Rhodospirillum rubrum ATCC 11170: one gene and its partner. The protein of the gene in region 1 interacts with the protein of each later gene in a pairwise test. Links are inferred from orthologs where the notes say so. Each region holds a gene or a part of one and is shown in the gene's direction. Other genes may lie near its edges.

Region 1 (2,946 bases):
TAGATCTTGAGGATGCCGCGCGTGCGTTCGTCATACCGCAAGCCGGTTTCGGCCCGTAACTCTTTGAGAACACTCCGACTATAAAGGGCGACGCGGACGGCGCGCTCCATATTGCGGTCATAGGCCGACAGCGTGCAATTGGCTAGGAAGCGCAGGCCCCAAACCCAGAGCGCCGGGTCCCAGCGCGCCCAGTCGAACACCAGCGGCGCATCGGCGCGCCCCAGCCAGCGCAGGGCCATCAGCGGCGTTTCGGGATGGGCCCAGGGTTGGGTGTGACAGGCCGAGATCTGGCCGCCATTGGCGAAACTGGTTTCCAGTCCGGGGCCGGGCTGACGATCGATCACCGTTACGTCATGGCCAGCCCGGGCAAGGAAATGGGCCGAGGTCGTTCCGATCAACCCCGCCCCCAGCACAAGAACATCCACCGCCGCCGTCTCCTCTTTGCGCCGACCATCGCGTTCGGCCTTGGGGTATCCTACATGAGATCAAGGGTATCGGTCCGCGGGGTGGACCGAAAGGGGGAAGGAGCCCGACCAGCCATGCCGCTTACGCAATCCGGGCCGAGGTTTTGGCAAAGCGCTCTCCCCTTGCCCGGGGAGCTGGGGGGGCGGGCGCGTCCGGTGCTTGGCGTTGCCGAGATGGCGGCGGCCGATCAGGCGGCGGCCGCCGCCGGCCGGCCGGGGCTTGTCCTGATGGAGGCCGCCGGCGCGGCGGTGGTCCGCGAGATCGCCGCGCGCTGGTCGAAGCGGCCGGTCCGCGTGTTGTGTGGCCCCGGCAATAACGGCGGCGATGGCTATGTCATCGCCCGGCTTCTGGCGGCGCGCGGCTGGCCGGTGCGGGTGATGGCCCTTGAGGGGGCGCCGCCCCCGGGCGGTGACGCGGCGGGGATGGCCCACCTGTGGCGGGGGCGGGTAGACCCCATGACGGCGGAGGACTTGCGGCCCGGCGATCTGGTGGTAGACGCCCTGTTTGGCGCCGGGCTGTCGCGGCCTTTGGCCGGGGCGGCGGCCGAGGCCGTGGCGCGGATCAACGCCCTTGGCCTGACCTGCGTCGGCGTTGATGTGCCAAGCGGCGTCGATGGCGACAGCGGACGGATTTTGGGTGCGGCGCCCTTTTGCGCCCTTACGGTCACCTTCTTCCATCCCAAGCCCGGTCATCTGCTGGTTCCGGCGCGCGAGCGGATCGGCGAGTTGGTGATCGCCGATATCGGCCTTCCCGAAACGGTTCTAGACGCCGCGCCACCGCGCGCCTTCGTCAATGGCCCGGGGCTGTGGACCTTGCCGCGCCCGGCGGTCGAGGGCCATAAATTCGCCCGCGGTCACGCGGTGGTGATCGGCGGCGCCCGGATGACCGGGGCGGCGCGGCTGGCGGCGCGGGCCTGTCGGCGGGTTGGCGCCGGCTTGCTGACCATCGCCTGCGCCGAGGAAGCGCGGCTGATCTACGCCCTTGACCAACCCGGGGCGATGGTTTGGGGGATCGGGGGCGAGGGGCCGATCGCCCGCCTGCTGGACGATCCCCGGCGCAACGCCTTTTTGCTGGGGCCGGGCTATGGACGCGGAGCCGAAACCGCTGCCCTGGCGTTGATGCTGGCCAAAGGCGGACGCGCCCTGGTTTTGGATGCCGATGCCCTGACCAGTCTTTCGGGGAAACTTGAGGAGTTTTCAAGAACGCTTTGTTATGATTGTGTTCTTACGCCCCACGAGGGAGAATTCAGGGCGCTGTTCGCCGCCGCCTTGGGGGCGGAGGCCGCCCCGGAACGCGGGCGCTTGGCGCGGGCGCGGGCGGCGGCGCGGGCCAGTGGCGCCGTGGTGGTGCTCAAGGGGCCCGATACCGTGATCGCCGCCGCCGATGGCCGGGCGGCGATCAGCGTCGGCGCGCCGGCCGATCTGGCGACGGCGGGCAGCGGCGATGTTCTGGCCGGGCTGGTGCTTGGCTTGCTGGCCCAGGGATTGCCCGGCTTCGAAGCGGCGGCGGCGGCGGTTTGGCTGCATGGCGCCGCCGGCCGCGCCGCCGGTCCGGGGCTGATCGCCGAGGATCTGCCCGAAGCCCTGCCCGCGCTCCTCGCCGCGCTCCGCTCCGCTCCCTCGCCGAACCGCCGACCCACCGATCGAACCGTCTGAAAGGTGACCGATGATGACCGATCCGCTTTCCGCCAATCCGGGGTTCTTCCTGCGGCTTTCCGCCCTGTGGCGCGACATCGCCGGCGGTCGTGGCACGGGGGCGATGCCGCCGCTGTCACCGGGGTTGGACGACGATGACATGGGCGTTGTCCGCCAACAGTTGAACGCCTGCCTGGAGGGCAAGGGCGGCGTGGTGTCCGCCCATGCCCGCGCCGCCTCGCTGGGGCGGGCCTATCTCAGCTTGAACGAGGAGGGGCGCATCCGCTTTCTTGGCATTCTCGCCCGCGAGTTCTCGACCGACCATCAGGCGGTGATCGCCGCCGCCCGCGCCCTGATCGAGGCCTCGTCGGGCGGCGACACGGGCGCCATCCTGGCGGCCGAGACCGAGCTGGGGCGGACGCTGACGGCGCCCAGGCGCATTCTTCTCACCCAGTTCAACGCCTTGCCCGAAGGGGTGAAGTTTCTGGTCGATTTGCGCGGCGAACTGCTGACCCACATCAAAACCCATCCCGAACTGCGGCCGCTGGAACGGGATTTGCGCGATCTGCTGACCGCTTGGTTCGATGTCGGCTTCCTTGATCTGGAACGCATCACCTGGGAGTCGTCGGCCTCCTTCCTGGAAAAGATCATCACCTATGAGGCCGTCCACGCCATCCAAAGCTGGGACGACCTGAAAAACCGCCTTGATCATGACCGCCGGCTTTACGCCTTCGTCCATCCGCGAATGCCCCACGAGCCGCTGATCTTCGTCGAGGTCGCCCTGGTCAACGGCATCTCGGGCACCATCGGCGATCTGCTTGATCTTGAAGCGCCGCTGCTTGATCCG
Region 2 (3,062 bases), 1.3 Mb from region 1 along the record:
GCGGAATGTAATCGTCCACCGCCTTCATCAGCTCGAGGATGGCATCGTGACCAAGCTTCTGGTCGCTGTCTTCCAGAGCGGCCAGAGCCGAGCCCTTGATGATGGGAATGTCATCGCCGGGGAAGTCGTAGCTCGTCAGCAACTCGCGGACCTCAAGCTCGACCAGCTCAAGCAGCTCCTCGTCGTCGACCATGTCGCACTTGTTCAGGAACACCACCAGGGCCGGAACGCCGACCTGACGGGCCAGAAGAATGTGCTCGCGGGTCTGCGGCATCGGGCCGTCGGCGGCCGAAACCACCAGGATCGCCCCGTCCATCTGCGCCGCGCCGGTGATCATGTTCTTCACATAGTCGGCGTGGCCCGGGCAGTCGACGTGGGCGTAGTGACGCGCTTCCGTCTCGTACTCAACGTGCGCCGTCGAAATCGTGATGCCGCGCGCACGCTCTTCCGGCGCCTTGTCGATCTGGTCGTAGGCCTGGAACGTCGCCCCGCCCGCTTCGGCCAGAACCTTCGTGATCGCAGCCGTCAGCGACGTCTTGCCATGGTCAACGTGACCAATCGTTCCGACGTTGCAATGGGGCTTCGTCCGCGCAAACTTTTCTTTCGACATCTTCGATCCCGTACCTTCTATGGTTGCGGTTGCCCGACCCGACCGAACGGCTTCTGAGAGGGCGGCGTTAAACGTAGGGGCCTTGGAACGGAATGGAGCGGGTGATGGGAATCGAACCCACACAACCAGCTTGGAAGGCTGGGGCTCTACCATTGAGCTACACCCGCAGGCGCGCCACCGGGGGACGGAGCGGTTGGTGGAGGGGGCTGGATTCGAACCAGCGTAGGGTTACCCCGCCGGATTTACAGTCCGGTGCCTTTAACCACTCGACCACCCCTCCGCAAGACCCGTTAATCCGGCCCCCGGCGGCGGAGGACATGAAATATGGAAACAGCCTCGCGGTGTCAATGATAAAGTGGTGTCCGATGTTCTTTCTTTGCAGACAGGGGGCTTGCGATGGGGCACCTTCCCCACCCTTTTCCCCTCCCCGCGACCCGGAGCCCGCCATGACCCGCCCGCCGCGCCGCCCATCCCGCGCCCCCTCTTCGACCGAGTCCTCCGCGGCGCCGGCCGGTCGTCCCCTCCCCCGCCCCGCCGCCGGTGCCGGCTCCACCGCCCGCCCGCCCCGTCCGCCCGCGCCGCGCGGCGAAGCCGATGGGGCCTCGCGCCGCCCCGAGCCCGCCGCCCGCGGCAAGCGCCCTGGAGGGCGCGGCGATGGCGGTCTGTGGCTGTTTGGTCGCCACGCCGTGGAGGCCGCCCTGCAGAACCCCGAGCGCAAAGCCCTGCGTTTGCTCGCCCTCGCCGGCGCCGCCGAGGGGCTGCCCAAGGGCGGGCCGACGGTCGAGCCCGCCGACCGCGAGGCGATCGAAGCCGTGGTGCCGCCGGGCGCCGTCCACCAGGGTCTGGCCCTCAAGGTGGCGCCGCTGTCCCAGCCCACCGTCGAGGAGATCGCCCGCATCCCCGGTCCCTCGGTGGTCGCCATCCTCGATCAGGTGTCCGACCCCCATAACATCGGCGCCGTCCTGCGCTCGGCCGCCGCCTTCGGCATCCGCGCCGTCGTCGTCCAGGACCGCCATTCGCCCGAGGAAACCGGCACCCTGGCCAAATCGGCCAGCGGCACCCTGGAACGCGTGCCGCTGGTCCGCGCCATCAACCTGTCCCAGGCCCTTGATACCTTCAAGGAGCACGGCTTCTGGTGCGCCGGCCTCGACGCCTCGGCCGAGACCACCCTGGCCGAGGCCGCCCTGCCCGAGCGTTGCGTCGTCGTGCTGGGCAGCGAGGGCGCCGGCCTGCGCCGGTTGGTGCGCGATCACTGCGATCTGCTGGTCAAACTGGCGATGGATAGCGGCGTTGAAAGCCTGAATGTGTCCAACGCCGCCGCCGTGACCTTCTACGAACTCAGCGGTCGCGGCCTGCGCCCCTGATCACCCCCTTGCCCGCCCACGCCCTTTGCGTTTATGAAGGGCGCAGGCGGGCATGACGCCGGATTAGCTCAGTTGGTAGAGCACCTGATTTGTAATCAGGGGGTCACGGGTTCGAATCCTGTATCCGGCACCAGATAAGAAAAAGGACGGTGTCTTGAAAAGCGCCGTCCTTTTTTACATCCTAAGGCGGTGGCAACCACGCCCGGACCGGTCCCTGAAGGCGTGAGAAACAAGGGATAGCCTCGATTGATGGGTCTCCTATGAGCTTGATCGCCAATGAGCAGACCAAACTGACGGCGACCGCACTTAATACCGCCGCCTCGTCTTGTTTCGCCCTGGGTGTTCTGGCTCCTATCGCCGCCGTCTTCTACAACGCGGGGGGAGATGTCCATGTACCCCTTGCGGTCCTGGTCCTTGGGGCCATTCTATGGATCGGGGCGGCGCTCGCCCTCCATTTGTCGGCGCGCCTCGTGCTGAAAGGGCTGAAGTCATGACCAACACTCAGCTTTTCGCCTTTGTGGTTCTTCCCGTGATCGTCGCCTTGCTCGGATGGGGGGCCGCCCTTTGGCATGAACGGTGGGCGAAACGGCACTGAAGAAAACCGCATAAGAGAAAATCCTTTAACGCGGAGACTTTTCTTAAGAGTCGATTAGACAGAGCGGTAGCAGGAAAATCCTGGGTCCCTTTTCCGTTCGCCGCCCTGGCGATCCTTAGAGGAGCGCAAGGGGCGGTCTTGACATCGCCAGGGCTCAGGGCGATTTTTTGTCCATGAGCACCACCACCTTCGACCGCCTGACTTACCTTGAGACCCTGAAAGCTTCGGGTATTCCCGAGGATCAGGCGCTAGCCCATACCGTGGCGCTTGAGGCGGCCTTGCATGAGTCGGTGGTGACACAGACCGGACTGCAAAGAGAAGTCGCGCCGATCCACACGGATATGGCCGTCTTGAAATGGATGGTTGGCTTCAATCTCGCGGCCACGGTCGGGATTGTTCTGATTCTGCTGCGCCACTGACTCCCGGTGGTGCCGTCCGGTCCGCGCCGCCCCCTCTCCGCCGTGCTTTCGCCCCTGCGCTCCGCCGCCCGTCG

The links. Proteins that work in one complex are often made in the same cells at the same time.
Region 2: the proteins of RRU_RS08025 (region 1) and rlmB interact in binary tests that used the Escherichia coli proteins (3 or more experiments, as listed by UniProt). The link is inferred for Rhodospirillum rubrum ATCC 11170 from one-to-one orthologs.

The regions. Positions count from the first base shown.
Region 1 is NC_007643.1:1,822,169-1,825,114, forward strand. Bases 1-2,829 are described here. They hold RRU_RS08025 (bifunctional ADP-dependent NAD(P)H-hydrate dehydratase/NAD(P)H-hydrate epimerase), read left to right. Parts: upstream 1-539; coding sequence 540-2,120; downstream 2,121-2,829. Other genes in these bases: RRU_RS08020 (D-amino acid dehydrogenase), read right to left, coding at 1-425; RRU_RS08030 (malonyl-CoA decarboxylase), read left to right, coding at 2,134-2,829. In the rest of the region: more of RRU_RS08030, read left to right, coding at 2,830-2,946. UniProt on the Escherichia coli protein: Bifunctional enzyme that catalyzes the epimerization of the S- and R-forms of NAD(P)HX and the dehydration of the S-form of NAD(P)HX at the expense of ADP, which is converted to AMP.
Region 2 is NC_007643.1:3,126,185-3,129,246, forward strand. Bases 71-3,015 are described here. They hold rlmB (23S rRNA (guanosine(2251)-2'-O)-methyltransferase RlmB), read left to right. Parts: upstream 71-1,056; coding sequence 1,057-1,974; downstream 1,975-3,015. Other genes in these bases: tuf (elongation factor Tu), read right to left, coding at 71-610; RRU_RS13980 (hypothetical protein), read left to right, coding at 2,235-2,468; RRU_RS13985 (hypothetical protein), read left to right, coding at 2,743-2,988. Outside these bases: more of tuf, read right to left, coding at 1-70; RRU_RS13990 (type II secretion system protein), read left to right, coding at 3,031-3,062. UniProt on the Escherichia coli protein: Specifically methylates the ribose of guanosine 2251 in 23S rRNA.